Regions from separate parts of the Brachybacterium sp. SYSU DS0246 genome, predicted to be linked through region 1. Evidence: riboswitches for the same ligand, from Rfam matches in the RefSeq annotation. Region 1 holds a riboswitch; each other region holds the start of a gene.
What was found. Region 1 has a riboswitch for thiamine pyrophosphate ahead of AC5020_RS05305 (ECF transporter S component). Riboswitches for the same ligand answer to the same signal wherever they lie in the genome.

Region 1 (10,278 bases):
CGCGATGGCGACCATGGCCACGCTCGAGGGCTTCTACGAGCTCAAGCGCACCCGCAGCGGCGGCGTCGACTTCAGCTGAACCGAACCGGACCGAACCGGACCGGCCTGACCCAGAGAGGCACATCCACCCCCATGCGCGTGCACATCGGCACCGACCACGCCGGCTTCGAGCTGAAGAACCGCCTGATCGCGGCGTTGCAGGACAAGGGCCACGAGGTCACCGACCACGGTGCCCACGAGTACGACGCCCTGGACGACTACCCGCCGTTCTGCACCGACGTCGGCGAGGCCGTGGTCGCCGATCCCGGCTCCCTCGGGATCGTCATCGGCGGTTCCGGCAACGGTGAGCAGATCGCCGCGAACAAGGTCACCGGGGTGCGTGCCGCCCTGGTCTGGAACGAGGACACCGCGCGCCTCGCCCGCCAGCACAACGACGCCAACGTGATCTCCGTCGGCGCTCGCCAGCACACCGAGCCCGAGCTGGAGGCGCTGATCGACCTGTTCCTGGCCGAGCCGTTCTCCGGCGAGGAGCGTCACCAGCGCCGTATCGACCTGGTCGCCCGCTACGAGGAGACCGGCGGCTACGGCGATCCCGCCGGCGTCGCCGCCCCCTCGGCGCCGTAGTGCCGGAGGGGCACACCGTCCACCGGCTCGCCGCGGCGCTGAGCCGCGGCTTCGGGGGCGAGAGGGTGCGCATCTCGAGCCCGCAGGGCCGCTTCGCGGAGGCGGCGCAGGTCGACGGCATGGTGCTGCTGGCCGCCGAAGCGGCCGGCAAGCACCTGTTCCTGGCACTGGCGCCCTCGGCGGACGTGGACCCGGACTCGCCGGTGGTCCGGCACATCCACGTCCACCTCGGCCTGTACGGCTCCTGGACCTTCGCCGGCGATCCCGGCTTCGCCGACGCCCACGCGATCGGCGCACCGCGCGTGCGCCTGGGCGAGCAGGCGGAGGAGCTGGGGGACGACGGCGTGCTGGACTGGCGGCGCCTGGTCCCGCGGCCGACGGTGCGGCTGCGCCTGGTCGGCGCTCGCGGGCTCGCCGAGCTGACCGGTCCCACCGCCTGCGAGGTGCTCGACGGGTCCGGCCGGCAGGCCGTCCTGGACCGACTCGGCCCGGACCCGCTGCGGCCCGACGAGGACGGCGGCGACCGGCGCCGGTTCGTGGAGGCCGTGCGCCGCTCCCGCACGGCCATCGGAACGCAGCTGATGGACCAGAAGGTCGTGGCGGGCATCGGCAACATCTACCGCGCGGAGCTGCTGTTCCGGGCGCGCCTGGACCCGTTCGTGCCCGGCCGGGATCTCAGCGCCGGCATGCTCGATCAGATGTGGACCGACCTGGCCGCGCTGATGGCCTACGGGGCGCGCACCGGACGGATCGTCACCACCCAGCCCGAGCACCGCGACCTCGAGGCCCGCATCGTCGAACGCTCCCGTGGCACCCGCCAGAACGGCGACGAGGACCCCTCCGTGGTGCCGCGCGAGAAGTCCTTCTACGTCTATCACCGCCAGAGCCTGCCCTGCCGGCTGTGCGGGACGACCATCCGCTCGCGCGACCTCGCCGCCCGCACCGTGTTCTGGTGCCCGAGGTGCCAGAGCGTGCGCAGCCGCCGGGCGGCCTGGACGCGCGAGCACCCCGCGGCAGAATGGGCGCTGTGAGCTCTGCGCCCGCACCCCCGCCCCTGCCTCTGAACGCCTCCGGCCACCTGCCCGTGGGCGACGGGCACGAGATCTGGTGGGAGGAGAGCGGCACACCCGACGGCGTGCCCGTGCTCTACCTCCACGGCGGCCCGGGGAGCGGACTGAGTCCCGGGTACCGCCGCAGCGCTCCCTCTGATCGCTGCCGGATCGTCGGCCTCTCCCAGCGGGGCGCCGGGGCCTCGACCCCGTCGGCCGGAGCCCCCGGTCCCGTCGACCTCGGTGCGAACACCACCGCGCACCTGGTCGCCGACATCGAGGCACTCCGCGAGCACCTCGGCATCGACGCCTGGATCGTCGAGGGCGTCTCGTGGGGCAGCACGCTCGCCCTCGCCTACGCCCAGGCGCATCCGGACCGGGTGCTCGGAGTGGTCCTCTTCGCCGTCACCAGCACCTCGCGGCGCGAGGTCGACTGGATCACCGAAGGGATCGGAGCCGTGTTCCCCGAGGCCTGGGATCGGTTCGCCGGCTTCGCCGAGACGCACGGCGACTTCGATCGACGCGACACCTCACCGGCGCGGGTACGACTGGTCGAGGCCTACCGTCATCTGCTCGAGGGCGACGATCCCGATCTCGTCGACGCCGCGGCCGAGGCCTGGATGACCTGGGAGGACGAGCACATCCGCATCGGCACCGGCTCCACCGAGATCGCGACTCCGCCCGCGGACCTCACCGACGAGCAGCGACGTGAGCGCCGTACCATCGCCCGCCTCGTCACCCACTACTGGGCCCACGACGGGTTCGTCGCCGACTGGGCCGCGCGCTGGGGCGGCGTGCCGGGTGCCGGCCTGCTGGGCGGTATGGGCCGCCTGGCCGGCGTCCCGGGCGTGCTGATCCACGGCCGACGCGACGTCTCCGGCCCCGCCGTGACCGCGTGGGAGCTGCATCGTGCCTGGCCGGGCAGCGAACTGGTGATCATCGAGGACGAGGGCCACGGTGGGCCGCGGATGGTCGAGCAGTGGCGGGCCGCCGTCGCGCGACTGGCGGCGACGGCGGGAACGCCGCAAGCTCCCGAGCAGTAATGTGGTGACCATGCCTGAACCCGTGATCCACCCAGCGGCGTCGGCTCCGGACCCGGAGACCGGCGCCGTGCTGCGACGCTCCGTCGTGCCCGACATCGACCCCCGCACGCTCTACCTGCTCGCGAAGCTCCGCCAGGACGTCTTCACCATGGAGCAGAAGGCCACCGACCCGGACCTCGACGGTCGCGACCTCGAGGCCACGACCACCCTGCTGTGGATCGAGGTGCCCGGGCCGGAGGCCGAGGCCGCCGGGCTGGAGCGCGAACCCGCCGCGCACATCCGCGTCCTCCACGAACCCGGCGGCGTGCTGCGCATCGGCCGGCTCGCCGTGCGGGCCGCGAACCGTCGCGACGGCTTCGGGCGCCGCATCATGCGCGCGGCGCTGGACGTGGCCCGCGAGCAGGCGCCGCAGGCCGAGGTGCGCATCGACGCCCAGGCCTACCTCGAGACGTGGTACCAGTCGATGGGCTACGAGACCGTCGGCGGCCTGTTCATGGAGGCAGGCATCGAGCACGTGCCGATGGTCTACCGCCATCCGGCGGACTGATCAGTCCTCGCGTCGGGCCGCGTGCTCCTCGATCAGCGTGATCATCTCGCCGCGCTCGAAGAACCGGGCCGTCTCCAGCGCGTCCGGGGAGCCCAGGCCCGGGTCCGCCCCGGCCTCGAGCAGTGCCACGGCGACGTCCGTGTAGCCCTTGAACGCGGCCCCGGCCAGCGGGGACTGACGGCGGTCGTTCAGCAGGTCGACGTCGGCCCCGCGGGCGGCGAGCTCGCGCACCAGCTCGGCGTGGCCGTGGTAGGCGGCGAGCATGAGGGCGCTGTTGCCGGAGGCGTCGCGCAGATTGGCGGGGGCGCCCCGGTCGATCAGCGGCAGCAGGCCGTCACCGTCCCCGCGCCGAGCGGCATCGAGCATCGAGTTGGCCAGGGCGATCACCTCCTCGTCCTCGGAGGCGGGCACGTCGGGCCGGGTGGAGGGCTGGGGCTGGATGTCGTCGTTCACGGTGCCAGGCTAGACCAGCAGCTCCGCGATCGCGGGCCAGATCAGCAGCGCCACCGCGATCGCCGCGCCGAGCACGTCGGCCGGCCCGAACCGGCTGGGTTCGGTCCAGGTGCGCCGCGTCGCGGTCGCGAAGCCGCGGGCGTCCATCGCCAGCGCCTGCTGCTCGGCGCTGCGCAGGGTGTCGACCAGCAGGGCGAGCGTCGCCCCGGCCAGCAGCCGCGGCGAGGCGGCCGTGCCCAGCCCGCGCTGGATCCGGGTGCGCAGGATGATCTCCCACTGCCGCCCGAGGTGCCCGACTCGCACCAGCGCGACCACGGAGGCCGCGACCGGCCTGGCGGGCAGTCTCAGCCGGCCTCCGAGGGCGTCGCCGAGGGCGGTCACCTCCACGCTGCCCAGGGCCAGCACCCCCGGCGCGACGAACATCATGATCCGGGCCGCCTCCTTCAGCCCCAGCAGCCAGGCGTCCCCGGACAGCGCCGGCGCGTCCCCCAGCAGGGCGGTGGTCCAGGCCAGCCCGGCGGCCGAGAGCAGGATCGGGGTCAGCCGCAGCGCCGCGCCGCGCAGCGTGCGCACCGCCAGTGGGCCCAGCAGCACCAGCGGCAGCAGCGCGAGCAGACCGCCCTGCCAGGTCTGGATCGCGAACGAGCCGATGGCGGCGAGGATGCCGATCAGGCAGAGGGTCAGCGGGTTCAGGGCGTCGGCCGGGATCCGGCGGCGCGGCGGGGGAGGATCCCCGTGCTCTGAACCCGGCAGCTCGATCCGGTGATCGGCCCGGGCGATGAGCTCGGGGTCGTGGGTCGCGGCCAGCACCGCGCCGCCGCGCGCGGCGGCCTCCTCGAGCAGGTCCAGCACGGCGCCGCGGCGGCGCGCGTCCAGCCCGACCGTCGGCTCGTCGAGGACCAGCAGGTCGGGCTGCTGGGCGAGGGCGGCCGCGAGTGCGGTGCGGCGCTGCTCCCCGCCGGAGAGCCGGTAGGGGTTGGCCCCGGCGAGATGGGCGAGGCCGGCGCGCTCCAGGAGCTCGTCCGCGAGGTGCTCGTCGTCGGCCCACGGAGAGGCCAGCAGCTCCTCGCGCACGGTGGCGGCGACGAATGAATGCTCCGGATCCTGGGGGACGACGGCGATGCGCTCGCGATCCGGGCGCCGGACGGTGCCGGTCGCGGGGCGCATCGCCCCCAGCAGGGCGCGGACGACGGTCGTCTTGCCGGCGCCGCTGGGCCCGGTCAGCACCGTCAGCTGCCCGGCCCGCGCCTCGAGGCCGACGGGGATCGTGACGCCCCGGCGCGGCACGGTGACCTCCTCGAGGGAGGCGACCACCGTCCCGGGATCGCTCCCGCTCGGACGCCGCGGAGACGGCCCGGCATCCGCCGGCGCCTCCCGCCCCGCCAGCACTCCGGCCTCCTCGAGCAGATCGCTCTGGGCGGCCAGCACCGTCCGCGGGTCCCCGTCGGCGAGGATCCGGGCCTGCTCGCCGAGGACCACCAGGCGGTCCACGTGATCCAGCCAGGGCTCGATCCGGTGCTCCGCGACGACCAGGGTGCGGCCCTCGGCGCTGGCCAGGATCGCCGAGCGCACCTGCTCGGCGGTCTCGGCGTCGAGCATGCTCGTGGGCTCGTCCAGCAGCAGCATGTCCGGGCCGAGCGCGAGGGCGCCGGCCAGGGCGATGCGCTGCTGCTGCCCGCCGGAGGCCTCCAGCGGGTCGCGCGAGGGCTCCAGGTCCACCTGCGCGGCATCCAGCGCCGCCGCGGCGCGCCGGTGGATCTCCGGCCGGGGCAGGGCCGCGTTCTCGGGCCCGAAGGCGGCATCGCGGCCCACGGTCGCGGCCACCAGCGCGTGCGCGGGATTCTGCAGCAGCAGGCCGCGCTCTCCGGGCCGGGACGAGACCGCCATGTGCCCCGAGAGCTCGCCGGCCTCCTCATCGAGAAGACCGGCGAGGGCGCGCAGCACCGTCGATTTCCCGCTTCCGCTCGCGCCGGCGAGCAGCACGCGCTGACCGGCGGGGATGCTCAGGTCGAGGTCGGCGACCGTCGGCTCCCGCCGCGAGTTCGGGCGCCAGCTGACCCGGGACAGCGCAAGCGCGGCCCCGGCGGCGGACTCCCTGGTTCTCACGCCGCAGTCCTCACGCCGCGGCGGCGCGGGCGTGCTCCCGTCCCGCGGCGAGTGAATCCACCGCGCCGGTGGCCACCAGGGCACGGGTCGCGGCCCAGCCCAGGCCGCCGCCCAGCGCGGCGCCGGAGACGAGGAAGAACCCGAGCAGGATCAGGGCGAAGGGCCAGCTCATCTCGGGGTAGTAGGCGAAGCGCTCCCAGATCCATTCCAGGCCGCCGGCGAGGACTCCGCCGAGGACCGCCACCGGGAGCGTGAAGCGGCGGTACGCGGTCAGCGCGACGGCGAGCTCGACGCCGCCGCCCTGCAGCAGGCCGGAGACCACGGTGCCCCAGCCCCACTGGCCGCCCAGCAGCATCTCGAGGCATGCCGCGATCATCTCGGCCAGCAGCGCCGCGCCGGGCTTGAGGACGATCAGGGCGGCGAGGACGGCGGGCAGGAACCAGATGCCCACCAGCAGACCCTCGGCGGGGCGGAACGCCATCGTCAGCGGGCTGATCAGGGTGTAGAGCTGGCCGTACCCCAGGAACGCGACGCCGAAGGCTGCCCCGATCATGACGGTGACCAGCAGATCAATGGTGCGAAAGCGTGTCATCACTTCTCCTTCCTCTCACGGAAGGGGCGCACGGCATCATCGATGCCGCACGGATATCCCGACTCCCTACGCCGGTGTGAACCGGATCAGGTTCGAGGGTCTGCGCAGGTTCGCGCACTCTCAGCACCCCGTTGGTGCTCCCCTGTCAGTGGATGACCGGCACTCAGGATACTCCCTCGGCGGTGGCGTCAGCGCCGCGCCCGGATCGCCTGGTCGATGGCCGCGGCCGTCGCCTCGGGGTCCTCGGGCGTCAGCAGATACCCGGTGCCCTCGCGGCCGACGATCTCGACCATGGTCCCCGGCCGGGTGACGACCATGCGGTAGGACTGCCGCGTCTCACCGCCGGTCAGCAGCTTCCGGTCGCCGACGGGCCGCAGCTCCTCGGGCCGGGCGGGGGTCACCATGCCGCGGCGCCATCCGTAGCCGCCGAGGCTCGCCCCGACGGCAGGCTGCGGCACGATGCGGTACTGGACGGTGCGGAAGCCGGCCAGCGGCCACGTCGGGCGCGGCAGGAAACCGCCGAGGCTCACCGTAAGGCCGCGGTCGTCGACGATGAAGCGCGTGTGCTGGCCCATCCAGGTCCACAGCGCCAGCAGTGCGAACACCCCGGCGGCCGGCGGCACGGCGGCCACGAGGCCGCGCTGGGCCAGCACCAGCGCCAGGACCGCACCGAACAGCAGGGTCAGGGCGATGCGGGTCCACCCGACCCAGGAGGGCCTGGTGGTGCCGACGTAGAACGGCGCCTCGGGCCTCACGGGATCCTCACCGTCGTGCTCACCAGATCGACACCCGCTCCTCGGGGGCGCGGTACATCCCGTCGCCCTCGCGCACGCCGAAGGCGCTGTGGAACTCGTCGAGATGGCCCGCGACCGTGTTGCAGCGGAACTCCATCGGCGCGTGCGGGTCCACCGCGAGCCGGCGGATCGCCTCCTGCGTGCGGTTCTTGCCCCGCCACACCGTCGCCCACGACAGGAAGATGCGCTGCAGACCGGTGTACCCGTCCAGCTCGGCCGCGGCCTCCTCGGCGGACCTGCTGGCCAGGTACGCCTTCACGGCGATGGAGAGACCGCCGAGGTCGCCGATGTTCTCGCCGATGGTGAGGGCGCCGTTGACGCGGTGGGAGTCGTCGAGGTCGCGCGGGGAGAGCTCGGAGTACTGGGCGATGAGGGTGGCGGCGCGGTCGTCGAAGGCCTGACGGTCCTCGGCCGTCCACCAGGTGACCAGGTTGCCGTCCCCGTCGTACTTCGAGCCCTGGTCGTCGAAGCCGTGGCCGACCTCGTGGCCGATGACCGCGCCGATGCCGCCGAAGTTCACGGCGTCCTCCGCCTCGCCGTCGAAGAACGGCGGCTGCAGGATGGCGGCGGGGAAGACGATCTCGTTGCGCCCGGGGTTGTAGTAGGCGTTGACCGTCTGCGGCGTCATGTGCCACTCGGTCTCGTCGATGGGGCCGCCGACCTTGGCGTACTCGTAGTCGGCGTCGAAGCGGCGTGCGGCGCGCGCGGTGGCGACCAGGTCGCCGGGGACCACCTCGAGCCCGTCGTACTCGCGCCAGCGCTCGGGGTAGCCGATCTTGGGGGTGAACTTCTCGAGCTTGGCCAGCGCCTTCTCCCGGGTGGCCGGCGTCATCCACTCCAGGGTCCCGATCGAGCTGCGGTAGGCCTCCAGCAGAGCATCGACCAGTGCGGTCATGCGCTCCTTGTGGGCCGGCGGGAAGTGGCGGTCGACGTACTCGCGGCCGACGGCGAAGCCCACGGCGCCCTCGACGAAGGCGACGCCGCGCTTCCAGCGCTCGCGCAGCTCCTCGGCGCCGGAGAGCACCTTTCCGAAGAAGGCGAAGTCCTCCTCGACGATGGCCGCGGGCAGGTAGGGGGCGTACGAGGAGACGGCGTGGAGGGCCAGCCAGGTGCGCAGCACGGCGAGGTCCTCGCCGGCCAGCAGCTCGGCAGCGGCGGAGACGAACTCGGGCTGGCCGACCGAGACCACGTCGAAGACCGATTCCGGGGCTCCGGTGCCCTCGATGTAGGCGGTCCAGGGGAAGGCCGGGGCCAGCTCGCGGCGCTGCGCCTCGTCCATCGGGTTGTTGGACTTCTCGCGGTCGCGCAGGCGCACGACGTCGACGTGGCATCCGGCCAGGCGGGTCTCGAAGTCCATCACCGCGGTGGCCTGTGCGGCCGCATCGCCCTCGACCAGGCCCTCGCGGCCGGGCAGGCCGGTCAGGCGGGCGAGAGCGGCCAGGTGCTCGGTGTAGGCCTCGCGGATCTGCCCGTAGTGCTCCTCGCGGTAGTAGGACTCATCGGGCAGGCCGAGCCCGCCCTGATGCAGTTTGACCTGGTAGCTGGAGGAATCGTGGTCGTCGGTCCACACGTAGGCCAGCAGGGCGCTCGCGCCCGAATCCGGGGCGGCCATGGTGCGGGTGATGGCCTCGAGGTCGTCGGCCGCGGTGATGGAGCTCAGCATGTCCTCGAGGGGCGCGGTACCGGCCGCCTCGATCGCCTCGGTGTCCATGAACATGCGGTACAGCGCGCCGACGCGGCCGCGGTCGGTGACGGGTGCTCCCTCGGCGGCCCCGTCTCCGGTCCCCGCCGCCTGCTCGACCTCTGCCGCCGCCTGCTCGACGATCTCCCGCACCCGCTCCTCGGAGAGGTCGCGCAGCTGATGGAAGGCTCCGTCGCTGGAGCGGTCCGCCGGGATCCGGTGCTCGCGCAGCCATCGCCCGTTGACGTGGCCGAAGAGGTCGTCCTGGAGGCGGATGCCCGGATCGACCTGGTCGAGGACGAGGCCGGAGTTCACGGTGGTCTCGGACGAGGGGGCAGTGGTCATCATCGCTCCTGCGGGATCGGACGGAGGGGACAGGTGTGGGGTGCGCCGTCAGGGGGTCGCCAGACCCAGCGAGGCGAGGGCGAGGGTCAGCAGGCCGATCACGAGCGGGGCGTACGCCCAGGGGGACCGGGAGCGCTGCGCCGGCGGCCGGCGCTGGATGACCAGGGTGGACAGGCCGGAGCCGACGGAGAGGACCGCGGTGCCGATGGCGAGGACCGGGGACATGATCACCAGGGCGGTCGCTCCCACCTGGAAGGCGACGGTGCCGATCACGTCCAGCAGCCGCATGATCACGGTGGAGCGGGCGCCGACGCGTCCTGCGAGCAGCGTCGAGACGGCGTCCTCGGACCATTGCGAGGGGCGCGCGATGCGGCGACGGGTCGCGACCGTCTGCACCGTGGCCAGGGCCAGCCACACGATGGCCGCGCCCGCGCCGACCCACACGCCGAGCTCGGCGCGGATGTCCGCCGGCCACAGCAGCATCGCCAGCAGCACCGCGGCCACGCGCAGCACCTCCTCGATCGTGCTGCGCACCGCGAGCAGCCCTGGGTTCACGGCCAGCTGCCGGCGGGTGCGCGCGACGAACAGGCTGGTCGCGACCAGGGCGAGCAGGTGCGAGGCGCCCAGGGCGACGCCCAGCAGGAGCACCACGGGGCTGGTGGGGGCCAGCGGCAGGATCGCCAGGAGCAGGACCACCCCGAGCACGGGGATGATCAGGGCGAGGATCGAGTAGCCCTGGACCAGGCCGCGCACCAGGTCGGCGCCTGTGGGCGGGTGGTCGTGGCCGGTGTGGTCGTGCGGGTCGGCGCAGGCCTGCTCCGCGGGCTGGCCCGTGGTGCCGGGGCGGCCGGAGGTGTCGGTCATGGAACTCCTTCGAAGTCCCTCTCAGGGTAGCGGGGCTCAGGAACCATTCCGGTCGGTGTGGAACGATGTGAGCGTGAGGACCGACGCTGCTGAGACCAGGGGACCAGGGCTGACCCCGGTGCAGCGCCAGCGCGCCATCGGTTCCGTGGTGGCGGCGGCCACGGGAGACGCTCTCGGCGC
Region 2 (10,278 bases), on a different contig from region 1:
GTGGGTTCGCGGCCTCGATCCAGGCGCACTTCGCCGTGATCTGCATCGTGTCCCTCGCCGCGAAGTGGGCCCTGCCGTCGTTCGGCATCGGCGGCTGGCTCGTGACCATCGCAGCCATCCTGGGTGGCACCGTCGTCGGCCAGCGGCTTGCCGGGCGCTTCTCCGGGCCGACGATGATGAGGGTCGTGGTGGTCCTGGCCGTCGCCGGTGCGCTGGTGACGATCGTCCGGGCGCTCGCTTGAGCCGGCGGCCGCCCGGCGGCGCGTCTGCCTCAGCCGGACGAGGACCCCGCCACGTACGGGCCCAGCCACGGCAGGCGCACGTCCCGGCGACCCCTACACTGGCGCCTGCGACCGCGGCATATATTCCTGATCTGCTTCTGTGAGGTGAGAGCGATGGTCGACCTGCTCTGGGGCATCGGAGGGATGGCAGGCCTGCTGCTGATCGCTCTCGCCTTCTCCAGCAACCGCCGGGCGATCCGCCTGCGCACCGTCCTGGGGGCACTCGGCCTCCAGGTCGGATTCGGCGTGCTGGTCCTGTACTGGGGACCGGGCCAGTGGGCCCTGCAACAGGTCTCGACCGGCTTCCAGGCCATCATCGACACCTCCGGCGAGGGGATCTCCTTCCTCTTCGGGCCTCTCCTGCCTGAGGAGGGGAGCGTCTTCGCCCTCCAGGTGCTGCCGGTGATCGTCTTCTTCGCCTCGCTGACCGCTGTGCTCTACCACTGGAAGATCCTGCCCAAGGTCGTGGCCTGGATGGGCGGGGGCCTGGGCAAGCTGCTGGGTACGAGCCACGCCGAATCCGTCAACGCGGCCGCGAACATCTTCGTGGGCCAGACCGAGGCGCCGCTGGTCATCCGCCCCTACATCAAGCGACTCTCCCGCTCGGGCCTGTTCGCGGTGATGGTCGGCGGCCTCTCGACCGTCGCGGGCTCCGTGCTCGTCGGCTACTCGCTGCTCGGCGCGCCACTGGAGTACCTCATCGCGGCCAGCTTCATGGCCGCCCCGGGCGCACTGCTGATGGCCAAGATCCTGGTGCCCGAGGACGACCCCGAGGCCGTCGCCCGTGAGGCTGCGCTGGTCCAGGCCAGCAGCAGCGCGAAGACCCGCCGGGCTGGGGGAGCGGCCGCAGCGGTCGGTGCAACCGCCGGCGGGACCACCGATCGCACCGTCACGGCGGGCGCCGACGGGACGACGGCGACGGCCGCCGACGGCACCACCGCTGAGACCGAGGACCCCTCCGCCGACGTGGACGAGGAGGAGGACCTCGGTGAGCTGAAGTACGGCAACGTCATCGACGCCGCGGCGGGCGGCGCCGCTGACGGCCTGCGGCTGGCCGCGACCGTCGGCGCCATGCTGTTGGCCTTCATCTCCCTGATCGCGCTGGTGAACCTACTGATCGGCACGGTCGGCGGCTGGTTCGGCGCCGGGGACCTCACGTTCGAGCAGATCCTGGGCTGGGTGTTCGCTCCCGTGATGGCCATGGTGGGCGTGCCGTGGGACGAAGCCGTCCGCTCCGGCAGCTACGTCGGCCAGAAGGTCGTGCTCAACGAGTTCGTCGCCTTCTCCAGTTTCGGCCCCGAGGCCGGAACCTTCAGCGACAAGACCGCCGCGGTCACCACCTTCGCCCTGACCGGCTTCGCCAACTTCAGCTCTCTGGGCATCCTCCTCGGCGGATTGGGCGGGCTCGCTCCCAACCGGCGCTCCGAGATCGCCGAGCTGGGGATGAAGGCGATCCTCGGCGGCACGCTGGCCAACCTCATGAGCGCGGCGATCGCCGGGATCCTGATCGGCTGAGCCGGACGCCCGACGGATTGCGTCGGCGAACCCGGCGGGCGACGGTGGGCCGCGCCGAGGCACGGCCCACCGGGCCTGCTCAGGCGGCGGCGCCGTCCAGCGCCTGCTGCCAGAAGGCGGATTCGAGCCGGGTCGCGGTGCGGAACACCGTGGCCACCTCCTCGAATCGCTGCTCGGTGAGGGACCGCGCCGCCAGGACGTCGAGGTGGGCGATGGCGTCGCGCGCGGCCTGCTGGAACTCCTCGCTCGCGTACTCGGCGATCCAGTCCCGGTAGGGGTGGTCGGGCCGCTCCTCGAGCCGGGGAGCCAGGCGAGCGCCGATCTCGGCGTACCCGATCGCGCAGGGCGCCAGGGCCACATTCAGGTCGAGCTGGTCCCCGACCTGCCCGCAGTCGAGCACGTACCGGGTGTAGGCGACGGTGGCCTGCTTCTCGGGTGCGGCGTCCAGCTGCGCGCGATCGATGCCCCAGCTCGCGGTGAGCCGCACATGCAGCTCGGTCTCGGCCAGGGTCGTCGCGAGGGCATCGGCGGAGTGCTGGATGTCCTCGAGCCGTCGGCTCTTGAAAGCGGCCAGCGCGTTGGCCCGGGCGAACTGGACGAGGAACAGGTAGTCCTGGACCAGGTAGTCCTGGAATGCGGCGAGCGGCAGGATGCCCGCGCCGAGCTGCTCGACGAACGGGTGGCGGGTGTAATCGTCCCAATCGGGCAGGGCGGCGGACCTGAGATCCTCGAACAGACTCATCGTGCCTCCCCAGTGAACGGGTGGAGGTAGGACTGCTCGAAGAAGTCGAGCTCGAGGGCGACGGTGCGCTCGAAGAACTCCCGGGCCCGCTCGGGGCTGCCGGGACCTGCTGCGTCGAGCTCGGCGCGCAGGAAGCTGACGAAACCGGCGAAGTCCGGGTTGTCGTGGAGGTCGATCCATTCGGAGTGGACGAAGCTGCTCGGCCGCGGGCCCGGAGCGGCGGCGGCCCAGTCGTGGTAGAGCCATTCGGTGACCACCAGCACGGCGAGGATCGCGGCATAGTCCCGGGTCTCGGCGGCTTCGCGGAAGATGGTGGTGAAGCCGGTGGTCGCCAGCGTGTCCGGGACGGTTGCGCGGTCATGCTCGCTCACGCCCAGAGACTCGAACGCGCGCAGGAAGTAGGTGTTCTCGTCCCCGGCGACCTCGCCGACGAACTGCGACAGCCGCAGCCGGGCCTCGAACGTGGGGGCCTCGGCGATGCCGGCGCCCAGGAGCACCAGGAAGCTGTCGAGGAAGCGATGGTCCTGGATCAGGTATCCGGCCATCACCTCGTCGGGGATCGACCCGCCGTGGAGCTCCGCCACGAAGCGGTGCTGGACGGCCCGGGACCAGGTGGGTTCGCTGGCCCCACGGAGGTCGTCGGTGAAAGAGGTGGACATCGGGACTTCTCCTCGTCGGTCGATCCGTCCGGATGGGAGCTCCCGATCCGGTGACCCGGGGCCCGACCTCGAGGCGCGCTCGCCACGCGGCGAGCGGCGCAGTGACGCAGACATCCCTCCGCGAGCGCTAACTCGATCAGGTTCGTCGGGTGTGATCTCAGCCCCTGGCGGGGCACCCCGTGTCGACGACGACCTTACCCCGACACAGCAGGAGCCGCCCCGGGCCCGGCGCTGGGGCCGGGTCCCGGGGCGGCTGAGCGGGGCCGTGATCGCCCACGTCGATCCCCGGAGGGTCACCGATCACGCGACGAGACTCCGCATGACCGATGGGTCGGAGATCAAGCGATCAGGTGGACCGACGGTCTCGCCGATCAGGTGGGCCGACGGTCGCGCCGATCAGGTGGGCCGACGGTCCCGCCGGTCAGCGAGCGGCGTCACGCTGCTTTGGCGGGGCGCCGTTCACTCGGAGTCGAAGGCGCCGTCGTCGGCCCCGAAGGCACTGTCCTCGGAGCCGTCCTCACCGGTCGCCTCGGGGGCGTAGTCCTCGTCGAGCGGGACCTCGCGGCGCTGGTCGAGGACATCCGCTGGATCGGCGTACGCGGAGGTGACGGAGCCGAGCTCCTCGGAGCCGAGGGCGTCCGTGGTCCCGTCGTCCGGCAGGGCATCGACCTCCTGGTCCAGGGCGTCCTCGAGCGGGGCCTCGGGGGAGTGCTCGTGCGGCGTGCTGGTCATCGTCCTGCTCCTTTCCTCCGGTGGTGTCCGGTCACTGGCAGTATCCGATATTCCGCGCCGATGATCGACTGCTCCGGCCCGCGATCGTTGGAAGCTCAAGCCCTCGCGCCGGGCGGAGCCCCGAGCGACGTCGGGCCGAGTCAAGAGCTCTTCGGGCGAAGCCTGGAGCCTCGTCGGGCTGGACCCGAACCTGCCCGGGGCCGACGCTCAGGCGCGCGAGCCCAGGCCGACGATGTGCTCCGGGAGACGCTCGTTGCTGCCGTACATGAAGTGGTTCTCCATGCGCTCGGAGTAGCGGCTCGCCTCGGTGGTGCGGCCGACGGCCTCGGCGACCTCGCGGATGTGGATCGGGGCTGCGCCGCAGCACACCCCGAGGTAGTTCACGCCCAGCTCCAGCGCCTCACGGGCGAAGGCGCTGATCTCGTAGCGGTTGGTCAGCAGCGGATCCAGGGCGGTGGGGAAGGTGCGCCCGTGCGGGGAGGGGACGGCCGCGGCGGGGTCGGAGAGGTTGAAGAACGTCGGCTCCTCCTCCGTGGTGCGGTACGGGATCGGCAGGGCGCCGACGTGGCAGTCCACGGCCTCGCGGATCTCGCGCAGCCACGGCAGCATCGTCGCCGGCCCGCGGAAGCAGTTCAGACCCACCACGTCGGCCCCGGCCTGCTCGAGGCGCTGTGCGGTCTCGACGATCCCGGCGCCCTCGGCCATCTCCTGGAACGCCATCGGGGCGAGAGTGATCACCACGGGCAGGCCGGAGGCCTTGGCGACCTCGAGCGCGGTCAGCGCCTCCTCGGCGTAGTAGAAGGTCTCCCCGACGATCAGGTCGGCCCCTTCCTCGACGGCCCAGCCGACCATCTCCTCGAACATGCCTCGGACCTCGCGCTGCGTCGTGGTGTCCGCCGGGTCCCAGATGTTGGAGTTGGAGATGTTGCCGGCGACGAGATTGCCCGGGACGGCGTCGGCGACCTCGCGGGCGATCTGCAGGGCGGACCGGTTCAGGGGCTCGAGGAGGTCCTCCTTGCCGATGACCCGCATCTTCTCGCGGTGACCGTTGTAGGTGAAGGCCTCGACGATGTCGGAGCCGGCGCGCTGGAAGTCCACGTGCAGGGTGCGCAGCGCCTCGGGGTGCTCGAGGGCGACCTCGGGCACGAACTCGCCGGCGGTCAGGTAGCCGCGCCGTTCGAGCTCGAAGAGGAAGCCCTCGGCACAGATGACGGTGCCGGTATCGAGGCGTTCGGTCAGGTGGTTGCGGGTCATGGCGTGCCCTCGTCGTCGCGGTTCCAGTGGTGGCCGCTGGTGACTGTATCCGTGCCTCGTGGTGGGCCGTATGGGTTGTGGCGATCTGTGAACGCGCACGATGCCGGGGAGTCAGGGCAGGGGTGGCCTCCTCGGCGGTGCCGGGTCATGGCCGCGGCTGGTCCCCCCGTGTTCCCTCGTCGCCCGCGCCTCGTGCCTGGTCTTCCTTATCCGCTGGGAGGAGCCCTTCGGGATGGTCATGGCCGAGGCCCTGGCCTGCGGCACCCCCGTCATCGCGACCCCGCGCGGCAGCGTCCCGGAGATCGTCCGCGACGGGCACAACGGGTTCCTGGCCACCGGGGTGGAGGCCCTGGCGGCCGCGATCGAGCGCTCCGGGGAGATCAGTGCCCAGGAATGCCGGCGCGATGCGCTCGAGCAGTTCGACCTGCCCGTGATGGCCGCGAGGTACGAGCAGATCTACGGGATGCTGGTCGAGGGCGGCACCAGCATCGAGGAGGTCACCCGGGCGATCGCCCGCTGACCGCGGCGCGCCGAGGGCCCCTGCTCCCGGGATGGGAGCAGGGGCCCTCGGCGGGTGCGCCGTGCGAGCCAGGGCGATCCTGCTCAGCGGTACTCCAGCGGCCAGGCGCGATGTATATAGCCGCGCCTGTGCGTGTGAGTACCGTCCAGCCGCGCGGAGCTCAGACGGTCGCCGCGGCGGTGCTCAGGGTCGAGGCGAACGGGTCGAAGTCGGCCGGCATGGGCTCGACCTCGGTGAACGAGGAGTTCACGGTGACCGTCTCGCCGCGGCTGATGGCGGTCTCGATGGCGACCATGATGTCCAGCACGTGGGCGGCGATCTCACCCTGAGCGCGGTGGGGGACGCCGGCGCGGATCGCGCGGGCCATCTCCAGCACGCCCAGACCGCGACCCGTGGTGGCGCCCGTGGCGGGCACCGGAGCCGGCTCCTCGCCGCGGTAGACCGTCAGCGCGGAGTCGCCGTCGAACACGTTGGGATCGGGGAAGGCCAGGGTCGCCTCGGTGCCGTAGACCTCGACGAAGCCGGCGCGCTTGTGCGGGGAGTCGAAGCTCAGCAGCACGGTCGCGTTCTGGCCGGACTCGAAGCGCAGCAGTGCCGAGACCTGGGTGGGCACGGTGACGTCGAAGACCTCGCCGGCCTTGGGGCCGGAGCCGATGGTGCGCTGGTCGCGGGCCTTGGAGCCGACCGCGGAGACGCTGGTGACTGGGCCGAGGGCCAGGGCCAGGGTGGTGACGTAGTACGGCGCGATGTCGTACAGCGGCCCGGCACCCTCCTGGAACAGGAAGGCGGGGTTGGGGTGCCAGTCCTCCGGGCCGGGGGACTGGAAGATCGTCAGCGCGCTGGCCGGGTCGCCGATCGACCCGTCGCGCAGGGTGCGCAGCGCGGTCTGGATGCCGGCGCCGAGCACGGTGTCCGGGGCGCCGCCGATGCGCACGCCGTGCTTCGCGGCCGCCTCGAGCAGGGCGGTGGCGTCGGCCGGGATCGTGGTGATGGGCTTCTCGGTCCACACGTGCTTGCCGGCGGCCACGATCGACTGGGACACCTCGGCGTGCGCGGTGGGGATCGTCAGGTTGATGACGATCTCCACCTCGGGGTGGTCCAGCACGTCCTGGGCGGTGCCGGAGGCGGGGACGCCGAACTCCGCGGCGCGGGTCGCGGCGGCCTCGGGGTAGAGGTCACCGATGATGTGCACGGCCACGTCCGGGAAGGACGTGAGGTTCTTGAGGTACTCGGCCGAGATGGTGCCGGCGCCGATGATGCCGATGCCGACGGGTCCGGTGGGGTTCTGCAGGTTCACGGGATTCCTTCGTGAGTGGGGGGTGGGGGTCGTCTCGGCCTCAGGCGCTGCGGAGGTACTCGAGCGAGGTGGCGATGCCCTCGAAGATGTCGCCGGCGTACTGGTCGAACTCGATGACGCCGTAGGCGACGCCGGCGGAGGCCTTCAGGGTCTCGGCCAGCGGCATCTTCCCGCCGCCGAGCGGCTGCTGGCCGGAGGGGTCCTCCGCCAGGTCGCCGTCCTTGAGGTGGACCAGCTGGACGCGGTCGCCGAGGTTGCCCAGCAGTGCGGGGACGTCGGCCCCGCCGACGGCGGCCCAGTAGGTGTCGACCTCGAGGATGACCCGCGGGTCCAGCTCGGCGGCGAACAGCTCCAGGGCGCTGCGGCCCTCGAGGGTGGAGGCCAGTTCAAAGTGGTGGTTGTGGTAACCGACGCGGATGCCGGTGCCCTCGGCCTGGGTCGCCCGTTCGTTCAGCCGGAGGGCGAGGGAGCGGACCTTGTCCGCGTCCTTCCAGTCCTCGGGATTCCAGAACGGGTCGATGAGGTACTCGACGCCGACGGCGCCGGCCGCTGCCAGCACCTCGTCGAAGTCGACATCGCCGAGGAAGCCCTGGTGGGCGCTGGGGAAGGTGATGTCGAACTGCTCGCGGGCGGCGACCAGGTCGTCCTTGTGCTCGACGAGGTGGAACGGCTCGGCGCAGCGGAGGCCGAGCTCGGCTAGGCGGGCCACGGTGCCCTGGTAGTCGGCGGCCAGCGCCTCGCGGACGCTGTACATCTGGACGGAGATTTCCATGGTGCTCCTTCGGGGAAGTCGTGGTGGTCGGGCGAGCGGGGCCGGGAGCGGGTGGCTCCCGGCCCGCGCGTCACTTCACGGCGCCGGCGGTCAGGCCTGCGACGAAGTTCTTCTGCATCATCAGGAAGCCGGCGACGACGGGGATGGACACCGCGAGCGAGGCGGCGAGGACCTGGTTCCAGTACACGTTGGTCTGGGTGGCGTACTGCCGCAGGCCGACGGCGAGGGTGCGGGTGTCCTCCGTGGTCAGCACGGAGGCGAACAGCACCTCGCCCCAGGCCGTCATGAACGCGTAGATCGCCACCGCCACGATGCCGGGCCGGGCGGCCGGCAGGATGATGCGCAGCAGGATGGTGATGTTGCTGGCGCCGTCGACCTTGCCCGCCTGGTCGAGCTCCTGGGGGATGCCGTCGAAGTACCCGGCGAGCATCCAGATGGAGAACGGCAGCGAGAACGTCAGATACGTGATGATCAGGCCGATCCGCGTGCCCACCAGCGGAACCCCGAAGGTGGCGTCGATATTGACGAAGATGAGGTACAGCGGCAGCAGGAACAGCACGCCGGGGAACATCTGCGTGGACAGCACGGTGGTCATGAACGGGTTGCGCCCGCGGAACCGCCAGCGGGAGACGGCGTAGGCGGCGAACGTCGCCACGCCCACGCTGAACAGGGTCGCGACCCCGGTGACCACCAGGGAGTTCATGAAGTAGCGGGCCAGCGGCACCGTCGACCACATCTGGACGAAGGGCTCGAACGTGATCCGCTCGGGGATCCACGAGAACCCGGCCTGCACGTCCCCCAGGGGCTTCATGGAGGTGGTGATCATGACGTACAGCGGCACCGCGACGAACACGGTCAAACCCACCAGCACGATGACGCGGAAGATCTTCTCTCCGACGGTCTCACGCATTGTTCTTCTCCTTCCTCCACTGAGTGAAGTAGAGGTATGTCAGCGACACCACCAGCAGGAACAGCAGCAGGAGCACGCTCATGGCGCTGCCGACGCCGAAGTCCCAGGACAGGAACGAGGCGTTGTAGATGTGGAAGCTGATGAGGTCGCCGGCCGGGGGCTGGGCCGTCCCGAACAGCACGTAGGGGGTGTTGAAGTCGTTGAACACCCACAGGAACATCACCAGCACCATGGTCTGGTTCACCGGTGCCAGCATCGGCAGGGTCACCGAGCGCCACTGCCGGAAGGGGGTGGCGCCGTCCATCGAGGAGGCCTCGTACAGCTCCCCGGGGATGGACTGCAGGCCCGCCATGAACATGAGGAACGCGAAGGGCCACATGCGCCAGATCGCCACGATCACCACGGAGAGGAACGCGTTGTCGCCGATCAGCCAGAACGGGGCGCCGTCGAGGATGCCCAGCTGGTCGACCAGGACGTGGTTGACCACGCCGGTGTCGCGCTGGAGCATGAAGTTCCAGGTGATCACCGCCGCGTACAGCGGCAGGGCGTAGGGGATCAGGAACAGGGTGCGGAACACCCCGCGGCCGCGGAAGGGCCGCTGCAGGGCGACGGCCGCGGCCATGCCCAGGCCCCAGCTGATGCCCACCACGAGGATCGTGTAGCCCACGGTGACCACGAAGGAGTTCAGCAGGCCCTGGCCGATCGGGGTGCTGAGATCGACCGAGATCTGGTAGTTCTCCAGGCCGACGAACGGGGCCTCGCCCCAGCGGCGGATGAAGAACTTGGTCAGCTCGATGAAGCTCATCCAGAAGCCGGTGACCATCGGGACGATGTGGATCAGCAGCTCGAGCAGCACCGCGGGCAGGATGATCAGGTACGGGAACCAATTGCGGCGCGGGCGGCGCGGTGCGGGGTGCTCCGGACTCGAAGCGGGCGTCTTCGAGCCCTCCGGGGCGGTGAGGGTGGTCATGAAGCTCTTCTCTTCCTGGCGACGGCGGGCACGCAGCGGCCGACGGGAGGGCGTGTCCCGTCGGCCGCTGTGGGGCTCAGGCGCGGATGGAGTCCTGCGCCGTCTGCATGGCCGTCATGACGTCGTCACGGGTGACGGTGCCCCCGGTGGCGATGGTGGCGAACATGTCGTTCATCGCCTGGCCGACGGAGGTCTCGAACTGGTCCTCCCACGGCACCAGCGGCAGCGGCTCGGCACGCTCGGCGTAGATCTCCATGAACATGTCGGCCTGCTCGGTGTCCTCGGTGAAGGTCGGCTCGCCGTCCTTGAGCACCGGCAGCGCGGCGAAGGGCTTGCCCAGCTCCTTCTGCGTCTCGGGGGAGGTCATGAACTTCATGAACTCCAGTGCGCCGTCGCGGTTCTGGGTGTCCTTCATGATCGCCAGATTGATGCCGGCCAGGTGCGAGGCGCAGTCGCTGGCGGCGCCCTCCGGGGCGGGGAACGGGACCGCCGCGAACTGGTCCGGGGTCATCCCGTTGGACTCGATGGTGGAGTGGGCGTTGTTCTGGTTGATGATCAGCGCGGACTCCTCGTTGGCGAACGAAGTGACCGACATCGTGCCGTTGTCGAACTGGGCGTTGGAGGGA
Region 3 (10,278 bases), on a different contig from region 1:
CGGGCGCCTGGCTGCAGTCCTCCCAGTTCTACACGATCTCCGCTCGCACGGCGTCCCCTGACCTCGCCGCGAAGTTCGTCAGTTTCCTGGTCAGCGACCTGGACGCCGCGAAGCTCATCCTCACCGATCGCGGGGTCCCGGCCATCGAATCGGTGCGCCAGGCGATCCTCGAGGAGCTCTCCGAGACCGCACAGCGCGAGGTCGAGTACATCTCCGCACTCGGCGAGATGGACCTGAAACAGACCTGGATCGGTCCCGCGGGGTCCACCGCGGTCGAGGAGATCACCCCGCGCCACCAGAACGCCGTGCTGTTCGGCGACGCGACGCCCGCCGACGCCGCGGAAGCGTGGCACCAGGAGGCCGTGGCCGCCGTGGAAGCATGACCCCGCCCTCTGCCAGCATCCCGTCCGCTACCAACACCCCACCCGCCGCCAGCACCCCGCCCGCCGCGAGCACCCCCTCCGAGAGGCCGTTATGGGGAGGTCCAAGTGGCCCTGCAGAGGGGGTGCTCGCCCGACGCCCCGGGCCGCCACGGCGACGGGGTGCGCCCGGCCCCGGGTCGCCGCCACGGCGACGGGGTGCGCCCGGCCCCGGGTCGCCGCCGGCCACGCGCCGTTAAACTCCGCGACACACCGGAGCGCTAACGTGCCCTGACACGACAGGCCGGGCGGACGGAGACGGGCATGAACTTCACCGAGTGGTCCCTCCGCCTCATGGATTTCCTCGGCGGGCCGGGGCTGGCCCTGGTCATCGCCGCCGAAGCACTGTTCCCCCCGGTCCCCGGCGAGATCCTGCTGCCGTTCTCCGGCGTCAGCGCCGCGGCGAACGGGCAGAGCTTCCTGGTGCCGCTGTTCTGGACCACGCTGGGCTCCGTCCTCGGCGGGCTGGGGGTGTACACCGTCGGTCGGGCACTGGGCCTGGCCCGCACCCAGGCCCTCGTCCGCCGGATCCCGCTGATGGAGACCAAGGACGTCGACGTCGCGATGCGGTTCTTCGAGCGATGGGGATTCCCGGCGGTGGCGATCGCCCGCTTCGTGCCGATGGTGCGCACCTTCATCTCCATCCCGGCGGGGATCGAGAAGATGCCGGTCTCCCTGTTCGCCCTGGCCACCGGCCTCGGCTCGGGCATCTGGAACGCCGCGTTCGTGATCGCCGGGTACTTCTTCGGCCAGGCCGGCGGGGAGGCGCTCGAAGCGTTCGTGCGGATCTACTCCTCGATCCTCGCGGGCATCGGGATCCTGGCGCTGATCGGTTTCATCATCCAGCGGGTGAGGGGCTCGCGCGAAGTCACCGACGGCGAGGAGAAGGCCTTCGGCGAGGGCGGGGACCGGGCCGAAAAGACAGCCCTCGACGAGGGTGAGGTCCGAGCCGAGGAGCCGGCTGGCGACGAGGGCGACGGCCGGCGCCGGACACAGAGCGAGGACGCGCCTGTCGCCGGGGCCGACGGCACGGGCGGCGCCAGGGTCGACGGTACGGGCGACACCGGCCCCGACGGCACGGGCGGTGCCGGGCCCGACTCAGCGGCCCGGCCCGGCTCAGCGGCCGGGCCCGGCTCGGGTGCCGGTCGCCACAGCGGTGCCGACCCTGAGCGCGCGCGGCCTACATTGGAGAGATGAGCACCTCGCACGACCCCGTCGAGGACGGTCGCACCGGGGCCGGCGCCCCCGTCGGCCGGGCCGGACCCGCAGGGGACGTCGGCCGCTGGTTCTCCACCGCCGCCGCTCCCGTCGGCCGCTCCCCCGCCCCGGCCCCTTCCCGGCGCCACGGACGTCGGGCCGCCTGGGGACCGATGGCCAGCGCGCAGTACGGGCTCGAGAGTCCGACGGCGGACATCGAGGCGGGTCTCGACCTGCTGCGCGGAGCGCCGGTGGCGGTGCTGACCGGTGCGGGGATGTCCACCGGTTCGGGACTGCCGGACTACCGCGGCCGCGACGCCGTACCCCGCTCACCGATGACGTATCAGGAGTTCATGGGCCATGACCTGGCCCGCCGCCGCTACTGGGCGCGCTCCACCGTCGGCTGGGAGCAGTTCGCCCGTGCCCGGCCCGGCCCCGCGCATCACCTGCTGGCCGCCCTCGCCGGCCCCGCGTTCCCCACCACCGGGGTAATCACCCAGAACGTCGATGGGCTCCACCAGGCGGCCGGCTCCCATCCGGTGATCGACCTGCACGGTCGCCTGGACCGGGTGCGCTGCCAGCAGTGCGACACCCTCACCTCCCGCGCGACGCTGCACTCACGGATGCTGGTGATGAATCCGGAGCTGGCGGCGCGGCTGCCGGAGCTGGCGGCCGACGCCGCCCAGGCGCCCGACGGGGACGCCGAGGTGGACCGCACCAGCAGGTTCCGCTATCCGGGCTGCCCGTTGTGCGGCGGGATCCTCAAGCCCGACGTGGTGTTCTTCGGCGAGTCCGCGCGGCCCGAGGTGGTCGCGGCGGCGTTCGCAGCGCTCGAGGCGGCCGACGCGCTGCTGGTGCTCGGCTCGAGCCTCTCGGTGCAGTCGGGACTGCGTTTCGTGCGCGCCGCCGGCCGACAGGGAAAGCCGGTGGTCATCCTCAACGACGGCCCCACCCGAGCGGACCCCGACGCCACGGTGCGCCTGCACGGGCGGATCGAGGAGGTGCTCGCCGTGTGGGCGCGAGCGACCGGGGCCGGGTCCGGTTCCTGACAGGTCGGCCCGGGGTCAGCGGCCCTGCCCGGCGTCAGCCGCCCTGCGCAGGGTCAGCGGCCCCGCGGGCTCCAGGCCGAATAGCCGCCCTCGAGGTGCCGCAGGCGCCCTTCGCGCCCGTGCCAGGATCCGCGCAGCCGTTCCAGGGCCCGGGCTGAGCGTGACCCGGCCTGGCAGTACAGGACGGTCTCGGTACCCAGCGTGCCGTCGGGAAGCGCGTCCGCGCCATGCTCGAGGATCTCCCCGACCGGCACGTGCACGGCCCCCTCGATGGTGCCGGCGGCGACCTCCCAGTCCTCGCGCACATCGATCAGCGTGATCCCCGCGCTCCGGGCGAGCAGCTCCCGCAGAGCGGAGGCATCGAGGGTCTCCTCCGGCCCCGGACCGCCGCTGTGGCACGCGGGGTCCGCGGCGGCCGGGACCTGCACCCGGGTGGCCGGGGTGCGATCCGGGTCCGGCTCCAGGCGCAGCGTGCGCGAGCTGCTGGTGGCCTCGTCCCACAGCAGCAGTCGCCCCACCAGGGGGTCGCCGGTGCCGGTGACCAGCTGGATCACCTGGGCGGCCATGATCGTCCCCAGCAGTCCGGGCAGGGAGCCCAGCACGCCCGCCTCGGCGCAGGAGGGTGCGTCCCCGGGGGCCGGGGGTTCGGGGAACAGGTCGCGGTAGTGGGCGCCGCGGCCGGGCCAGAACACGCTGGCCTGTCCCTGGCCGCGCAGCACGGCCGCCCACACCATCGGCACCCCGGTGATCTCGCTGGCATCGGCGACCACGTAGCGGGTGGCGAAGTTGTCCGAGCCGTCCACGACCACGTCGTAGCGCCCGACGAGGTCGACAGCACCCTCCGGGCTGAGCCGCTGGTGGTGCGCCTCGACGGCGACCTCGGGGTTCAGCCGCTGGGCGGCGCGGGCGGCCGATGCGACCTTCGGGGTGCCGACGTCCTCAGTGCCGTGGATGACCTGGCGATGGAGGTTGGAGACGTCGACGTCGTCGTCATCGACGATGCCGATCGTGCCGATCCCGGCTCCGGCGAGATAGCTCAGCGCCGGGCTGCCCAGGCCGCCGGCCCCGATCAGCAGCACCCGCGCCGCGCGCAGGCGGCGCTGGCCCAGGGTGCCGATCTGGTCGAGGGTGATCTGGCGCCGGTAGCGCTCGATCTGCTCCGCCGTCAGCTCGGGGCCGGGTTCGGCGAGCGGTGGGAGCCTCTGGCCGTGGGATACGGCGGCCGACGGGCTGCGGTCGGGGACGGCCCTCACCATGACTCGGCCATCCGTCCGGTCGCGGCGGGCGCCCCGGCCGCGCCGACCGCCTCGCCGTTCCCGGCATCGCCGGCGTCGGTCTCGATGAGCCCCTCGAAGCTGGAGGAGGCCAGCGCCAGGCGGCGCTGCGGGATCCGTCCGGCCCCGGCGGCGGCGCGACCCGCGCGCACGGCCCAGTCCATCGCCCGGGCCATGGCCTCGGGGTCCTGGGCGCGGGTGACGGCGCTGGCCACGAGCACGGCGTCGCATCCCAGCTCCATGGCCAGCGCCGCGTCCGAGGCGGTGCCGATCCCGGCGTCGAGCACGATCGGAACGCTGGCCTGGGCGGTGATCAGCTCGATGTTGTGCGGGTTCAGGATGCCCAGTCCCGTCCCGATCGGTGAGCCGAGCGGCATCACCGCGGCGGCGCCGGCGTCGGCGAGGTGACGGGCCAGCACGGGATCGTCGGTGGTGTAGGGCAGCACGGTGAAGCCGCGCCGGACCAGCTCGGCGGTCGCCTCGACCAGTTCGATGCCGTCGGGCAGCAGGGTGTCCTCGTCGGCGATGACCTCGAGCTTGATCCAGTTCGTCTCCAGCGCTTCACGGGCGAGCTCCGCGGTGAGGATGGCGTCGCGGGCGCTGAAGCAGCCGGCGGTGTTGGGCAGCACCTTGATCCCGAGCCGCTCGAGCAGCGTGAACACCGAGTTGCCGGTGGCCGCGGAGAAGCGGCGCATCGCGACGGTGGTCAGCGCGGTGCCGGAGGCGACCAGGGCGCGTTCGAGCGCGGCGAGGTCGGTGGCCCCGCCGGTGCCCATGATCAGGCGCGATGTCAGGGGCGTGCCGGCGATGGTGAAGGAGTCGTCGGCGAGGTCGGGACGTGCGGAGGGGCGGGTCATGGGTCAGCCTCCCTGCACGGCGGTGACGAACTCGCAGCGCGCGCCATCGGGCACGGGCGTCGTGGCCCAGCGGGTGCGGGGCACGACGGTGTCGTCCAGGGCGACGGCGACGCCGAGCGGACTGCCGTCGCTCGCGCGGCCGTCCTCGCCGATCTCCTGGCCGAGGCGGGAGCTGACCAGGTCGCGGACGGTGCTTCCCGGCGGGAGTGCGACCTCGTCGCCGTTGACGGTCAGGGACAGATTCATGGGTTCTCCTGGGCGGATGAGGCGGTGGCGCTGGGTACGGGGGATGGCGGGAGGGACGCCGTCGGCGGTGGGATGGTGAAGCGTTCGGGCCGGACCGCGTCGAGCAGCTGCGAGCGGGGCGCGGCGGGGTCCTCGAGCAGCTCGGCGGTGCGCTGGGCGGCCCAGGCGGACAGCAGGATCCCGTGGCGGTGGTAGCCGGTCGAGACGATCACGCGGTCATCGCCGGGCACGGGGCCCAGCAGCGGGAGGTCATCGGGGGTGCCGGGGCGTGCCCGGGTGGTGACCTCGACCAGTTCGGTCTCCCGCACGGACGGGGCGATCTCGATCGCGTCCTGGAGCAGCTGGTGGACGCCGCCGGTGGAGGTGCCGGCGAGGTCGTCCTCGCGGCTGGTGGCACCGATGACCAGGTGGCGATCGGCGCGCGGGACCAGGTAGACGGATCGTCCCCGCACGGTGGCGCGCACGGTGCGGGCCACCAGGTTGTCCTCGCCCGGGGCCAGCAGCGAGGTCGGCACGCGCACGCGCAGGATGTCGCCGTGGACGGGGCGCAGGGCGAGGTCGAGGCGGCGGTGCGGGCCCGCGATCTCTCCCGCACCGAGCCCTGCGGCCAGCACGATCCTCTCGGCGTCGATCTCCTCGAGCGAGGTGAGGCGGCGACGGTGGATGGGAACGGCGGGGCCGTCCCCGGGTCCGCCCGCTCCGGCCAGGATGTCCTGGACGGCGGCGGCCAGGCGCCGCGGGTCGACCTGGTGGTCGTGCTCGATCAGCTGCGCGCCGGCGATGCCGCGGGCCAGGGCGGGCTCGAGACGGCGCAGCTCCCGGGGCGGGAGCTCGCGGACGGCCGCTCCGGTGGAGCGCTGGATCTCGGCCAGGTCGCGCAGCGCGGCGGCGTCGGCGTGGTCCCGCCCGATGACCACGGTCGAATCGTCCCGGTAGCCGGGGTCCACGCTGGTGCGCGCGGCGAGGCGGCTCGCGAGATCGCGGTGCGCCTGGGAGGCCTCGCGCATTATGGCCCACAGCGGGCCCTGCCCGACCTGGATCTCCGCGGCGGGGGCGAGCATCCCGGCGGCCGCGAACGTGGCCCCGTCGGCGACCCCCTCGGCGTGGATCTCCACGCGGTGACCACGCGCTCGCAGCTCGGCGGCGGTGAGCAGGCCGACGATGCCCGCGCCGATGACGGCGACATGCATGGCACGCATCCTGAGATTCCTCCTGACGGCGGCATGATCCGCATCCAGTGCTGGTGGTCGGCGCGCTGCGCCCTCTCAGCCCGGCGTCTCGGGCTCCCACGGAACCCCTCGAGTCTACGCGCCGGCGCAGACGCCGACGAGCCGGCGGGCCAGTGCCTGCGGCACGGTGCCGGCGGCACGGCGCCGGCAGGCCGGAGATTCCGGGTCCCGGTCACGCTCTGTGCCAGGCTGTGCCCATGAACGCTCACTCGTCGGCGACCAGCGAGGCCGGTGCCCGGCGCCGCGAAGCCCTGCGCGCCTCCCGCCTGTACGTCTGCGTCGATCTCTCGCGCGGGCTCGAGGGCCTGCTGGCTTTCGCCGAGGCCGCCTTCCGCGGCGGGGTGGACATCCTGCAGGTGCGGGACAAGGCGGCCGAGGCCCGCGCCGAGGTCGAGGCCCTGCGGGCGCTGCGGCCGATCGCCGACGCGCACGGCACGCTGCTGGCGGCCAATGACCGGGCCGACGTCGCCGCGCTGGCCGGCGCGGACATCCTCCACCTCGGCCAGGGCGACCTGAGCACGCTGGATGCCCGTGCGCTGCTGGGCCGGGACGTCCTGATCGGCCGCTCGACCCGCACCACGGAGCAGATGGAGGCGGCCGACGCCGATGCGGGCCTGGACTACTTCTGCACCGGTCCGGTGTGGGCGACGCCGACGAAGCCGGACCGCGCCCCCGTCGGCCTCGACCTGCCGCGCGCCGCCGCCCGGCGGACGGGGGAGGCGAAGCCGTTCTTCGCCATCGGCGGAGTCGACGCGGAGCGTGTCCCCGAGCTGCTCGCCGTCGGCGCCGAGCGGATCGTGGTGGTCCGCGCCGTGACCGAGGCCGACGATCCCGAGGCAGCGGCCCGGACGCTGCGGGACGCCCTCACGAGCTGACCGGCGCTGAGACGTCCTCACGAGCTGAGGGGTCCCGCGGAAGCCTCTGACCAGCGGGATGGGCCGCGCGCGGGGGCCGGCGAATCCTGCGGGAGGCGCTCAGGAGACGACGGCCGCGGCGAGTGCGACCAGGTCGCCCGCGTCGACGGGCCGGAACTCCAGCGGCGGGTCCTCGGCGGCCGGGTCCAGCGCCTCCATCGTGAGCACCTCGCTGCCGGTGACATACACGCTGACCTGCTGCACGCTGTCGTCGTCGGTGTGCACGGTGGTCAGCACGCTCTGGGCACGGGTGTCGGCGAGCCGGGCGGCGAGCGGGTGTCCCGAGGCGAGCTCGGTGCGGCGCACGGTGACCGGGGCGCCGCCCTGGCCGGCGACGGAGCTCGGGTCGATCAGCGTGGCGATCCGGGCGGGGACCTGCTCGACCCGCAACGGCGTGAAGTGGTGGATGCCCGACGGGGTCACTTCCTCCTCGAGCACACCAGTTTCATGGACGTAGTAGTACGCGCGGCTGACCAGCGGGCCGCTCTCGGACTGCACCGTGCGCTCCGCGGTGGCGAATCGCGCGGCGGTGCGGCGCAGCAGCTGGCAGCCGCGGAGCTCGGTGCCGGCCACCCATCGCAGCCGCCCGGTCGCCCCGTCCCGGGCAGCATTCACCCGCCCGTCGGCGATCAGCGAGCGCAGTCCGACGTCGGCCGCGACGGCGGCCTGGTCGGGGCGCTGGTCGAGCCAGGGCATGGCGGTGAACTGGGGCTGCTGGTGCCCGTCGAGACCGGCCAGCTGCTCATCGCTCAGCGACAGCAGCCGGCGGGGCTCGCCGCCGTCGGCCTGGTCCAGGACGTGGTGCGCGGCGGAGCTGTCCGGCGCCGAGGAGCCCGCGCGCGGCGACGGATCGGTCTGGTCGGTCGGGCGCTCGCTCATGGCCGCGACACTACCGCCCGTCACCCCTGGCCGCGCCGGCGCCGTGCGCGGACAATGAGCGGTGACCCCGTCGTCGTGGCGGACAGAGCGAAGGAGAGCAGCCGCATGAGCGCCGACCATCCCGTGTGCGACCTCAACGCCGATCTCGGTGAGGGCTTCGGCGCGTGGTCGATGGGTGATGACGCGGCCATGCTCGAGGTGGTGACCACGGCGAACATCGCCTGCGGAGGGCACGCCGGGGATCCGGGGACGATGCGCGCCGCCTGCCGGGCCGCCGCCGAGCACGGGGTCGCGATCACCGCGCACGTCGCCTACCCGGACCTGGCCGGTTTCGGCCGGAGATTCCTGGACATCGCCCCGGCCGACCTCACCGATCTGCTGATCGTCCAGGTCGGCGCGCTGGAGGCGATGGCCCGCGCCGAGGGCACCGCGGTGCGGGGCGTGAAGCCCCACGGCGCTCTGTACAACACCCTGGCTCGCCACGAGGGCCAGGCCGGCGCCGTGATCCAGGCGCTGCGCGACCTCGGGGACCTCCCGCTGGTCGCCGCGCCCGGCGCCGTGGTGGTGGAGAGGGCACGGGAGGCCGGGATCGAGGTGGTGCTTGAGGGCTTCACCGACCGCGCCTACCTGGGCGATGGCACCCTGATGCCGCGCAGTCGCCCGGGCGCTGTGCTCACCGACCCGGAGGCGGTCGCCGAGCAGGCACTGTCGATCGCCTCCGAGGGACGGGTGCGCACGGCCGACGGCAGCGGGCTCGACCTGCCGTGCCGCTCCCTGTGCCTGCACGGGGACACTCCCGGGGCGGTCGCGCTGGCCCGCACCGTCCGGGACCGGCTCGAGGCGGCGGGCGTGCACCTGGAGGCGGCGCTGTGACCGGCGCCGCCGCACCCGAGGCGGGATGGCTGCTGGCCCCACCGCTGCGCGTGCACCGGGCCGGGGAGACCGCGATCCTGGCCGAGTACCCCGACACCCGTGCCGTGCTGGCCGCCGCGGCCGCGGTGCGCGAGCTGGCTCCCCCTGCCCTGATCGAGCTGGTCCCGGCGGAGCGGACCCTGCTGCTTGGAGGCTCCGTCGCACGGGACCTGCGGGAGCTGACGGAGCTGCTTCAGCACCTGCGCGCGGCTCCGGGCGAATCGGCCGGGGACACGGAGCACCGGATCGGCGTCGTCTACGACGGGGAGGATCTCGTCGAGACCGCCGAACTGCTGGGCATGAGCACCGAGACGCTGATCCATACCCACACCGCGACCACCTGGACCGCGGCCTTCGGCGGCTTCGCCCCCGGTTTCGCCTATCTCGTGGCCGACGAGGCGGGGGATCCCGACGGAGCAGGACGCACTGCCGGGGCAGGACGCACCGCCGGGCCTCCGTGGGAGGTGCCGCGCCGCACCGAACCGCGGGCCACCGTGCCGGCCGGCGCCGTCGGCCTCGCCTCCCGCTACTGCGGGATCTACCCGCGCCCCTCCCCCGGCGGCTGGCAGCTCATCGGCCGCACCGACGTCGACCTCTTCGATCCCAGCCGTGAGCCGCCCGCCCTGCTGACGCCCGGCACCCGGGTGCGGTTCACCGCGCAGCGGCCGACGGCGCGGACCGCCCGGCCGGCCACGACCCTCGCACGCGCCGGGCGCGAGGCCGCGGCCGCACCCGCCCGGCTCACCCGACGGCGAGGCGCGACCGGGACGCCGAACACCGAGGGCACCCCGGCGCTGGAGGTCCTCTCCCCCGGTCCGCTCACCCTCCTCCAGGACGACGGCCGGCCCGGTCGCGGCGCGATCGGCGTGAGCCCGTCGGGAGCGTTCGACCGCGGCGCCCTGGTCCAGGCGAACCTCGCGGTGGGCAACCCCGCCCACGCCACCGTGCTCGAGACGCTGATGGGACCGCTGCGGCTGCGGGCGTCGGCCGCCACGGTGATCGCGGTGGCCGGGGCCCCGGCCCGCCTCACGGTGCGGCGGGACGACCCCGAGGCCGCCCCGCTCGACCTCACCGCCGGAGAGGGACGCGGCGCCCCGATCGCCCTGGACCGCGGCGACGAGGTCGAGCTCGGGCCGGCGGCGGCCGGACTGCGCCTGGTCATGGCCGTCCGGGGCGGGATCCGCGCGGTGCGACGGTCCGAGCGCTCCGGCGAGACCGGCGCCTCGGCGGAGCAGCCCGACGGGACCGTCGGCCGGGCCGGCGACGCGAGCAGGGCCGCGGCGGCGACCCCGACCGGCGGGG

Region 2: linked by a shared signal. The riboswitch ahead of AC5020_RS01180 (TenA family protein) and the one ahead of AC5020_RS05305 (ECF transporter S component) in region 1 are both predicted to bind thiamine pyrophosphate.
Region 3: linked by a shared signal. The riboswitch ahead of thiO (glycine oxidase ThiO) and the one ahead of AC5020_RS05305 (ECF transporter S component) in region 1 are both predicted to bind thiamine pyrophosphate.

What each region holds. Positions count from the first base shown of each region.
Region 1 is NZ_JBZXYT010000007.1:120,867-131,144, forward strand. Features, by position in the region: gene AC5020_RS05270 (mycothiol-dependent nitroreductase Rv2466c family protein) at 1-79, shown strand, start outside; gene AC5020_RS05275 (ribose-5-phosphate isomerase) at 133-624, shown strand; gene AC5020_RS05280 (Fpg/Nei family DNA glycosylase) at 624-1,655, shown strand; gene AC5020_RS05285 (alpha/beta fold hydrolase) at 1,652-2,716, shown strand; gene AC5020_RS05290 (GNAT family N-acetyltransferase) at 2,727-3,263, shown strand; gene AC5020_RS05295 (ankyrin repeat domain-containing protein) at 3,264-3,716, opposite strand; gene AC5020_RS05300 (ATP-binding cassette domain-containing protein) at 3,726-5,822, opposite strand; gene AC5020_RS05305 (ECF transporter S component) at 5,833-6,414, opposite strand; TPP riboswitch at 6,461-6,568, opposite strand; gene AC5020_RS05310 (glycosyltransferase) at 6,603-7,169, opposite strand; gene AC5020_RS05315 (M13 family metallopeptidase) at 7,189-9,234, opposite strand; gene AC5020_RS05320 (hypothetical protein) at 9,283-10,098, opposite strand; gene AC5020_RS05325 (ADP-ribosylglycohydrolase family protein) at 10,172-10,278, shown strand, end outside.
Region 2 is NZ_JBZXYT010000002.1:18,920-29,197, forward strand. Features, by position in the region: gene AC5020_RS01165 (TSUP family transporter) at 1-242, shown strand, start outside; gene AC5020_RS01170 (NupC/NupG family nucleoside CNT transporter) at 396-1,796, shown strand; gene AC5020_RS01175 (TenA family protein) at 1,876-2,538, opposite strand; gene AC5020_RS01180 (TenA family protein) at 2,535-3,197, opposite strand; TPP riboswitch at 3,294-3,387, opposite strand; gene AC5020_RS01185 (Rv3202a family protein) at 3,657-3,929, opposite strand; gene AC5020_RS01190 (homocysteine S-methyltransferase family protein) at 4,137-5,183, opposite strand; gene AC5020_RS01195 (glycosyltransferase) at 5,416-5,703, shown strand; gene AC5020_RS01200 (Gfo/Idh/MocA family protein) at 5,864-6,994, opposite strand; gene AC5020_RS01205 (sugar phosphate isomerase/epimerase family protein) at 7,041-7,772, opposite strand; gene AC5020_RS01210 (carbohydrate ABC transporter permease) at 7,843-8,682, opposite strand; gene AC5020_RS01215 (carbohydrate ABC transporter permease) at 8,675-9,652, opposite strand; gene AC5020_RS01220 (ABC transporter substrate-binding protein) at 9,729-10,278, opposite strand, start outside.
Region 3 is NZ_JBZXYT010000011.1:4,858-15,135, forward strand. Features, by position in the region: gene AC5020_RS07035 (ABC transporter substrate-binding protein) at 1-383, shown strand, start outside; gene AC5020_RS07040 (DedA family protein) at 684-1,616, shown strand; gene AC5020_RS07045 (NAD-dependent protein deacetylase) at 1,613-2,665, shown strand; gene AC5020_RS07050 (ThiF family adenylyltransferase) at 2,719-3,921, opposite strand; gene AC5020_RS07055 (thiazole synthase) at 3,915-4,796, opposite strand; gene thiS (sulfur carrier protein ThiS) at 4,800-5,042, opposite strand; gene thiO (glycine oxidase ThiO) at 5,039-6,241, opposite strand; TPP riboswitch at 6,236-6,342, opposite strand; gene thiE (thiamine phosphate synthase) at 6,469-7,146, shown strand; gene AC5020_RS07075 (hypothetical protein) at 7,246-8,064, opposite strand; gene AC5020_RS07080 (LamB/YcsF family protein) at 8,170-8,937, shown strand; gene AC5020_RS07085 (5-oxoprolinase subunit B/C family protein) at 8,934-10,278, shown strand, end outside.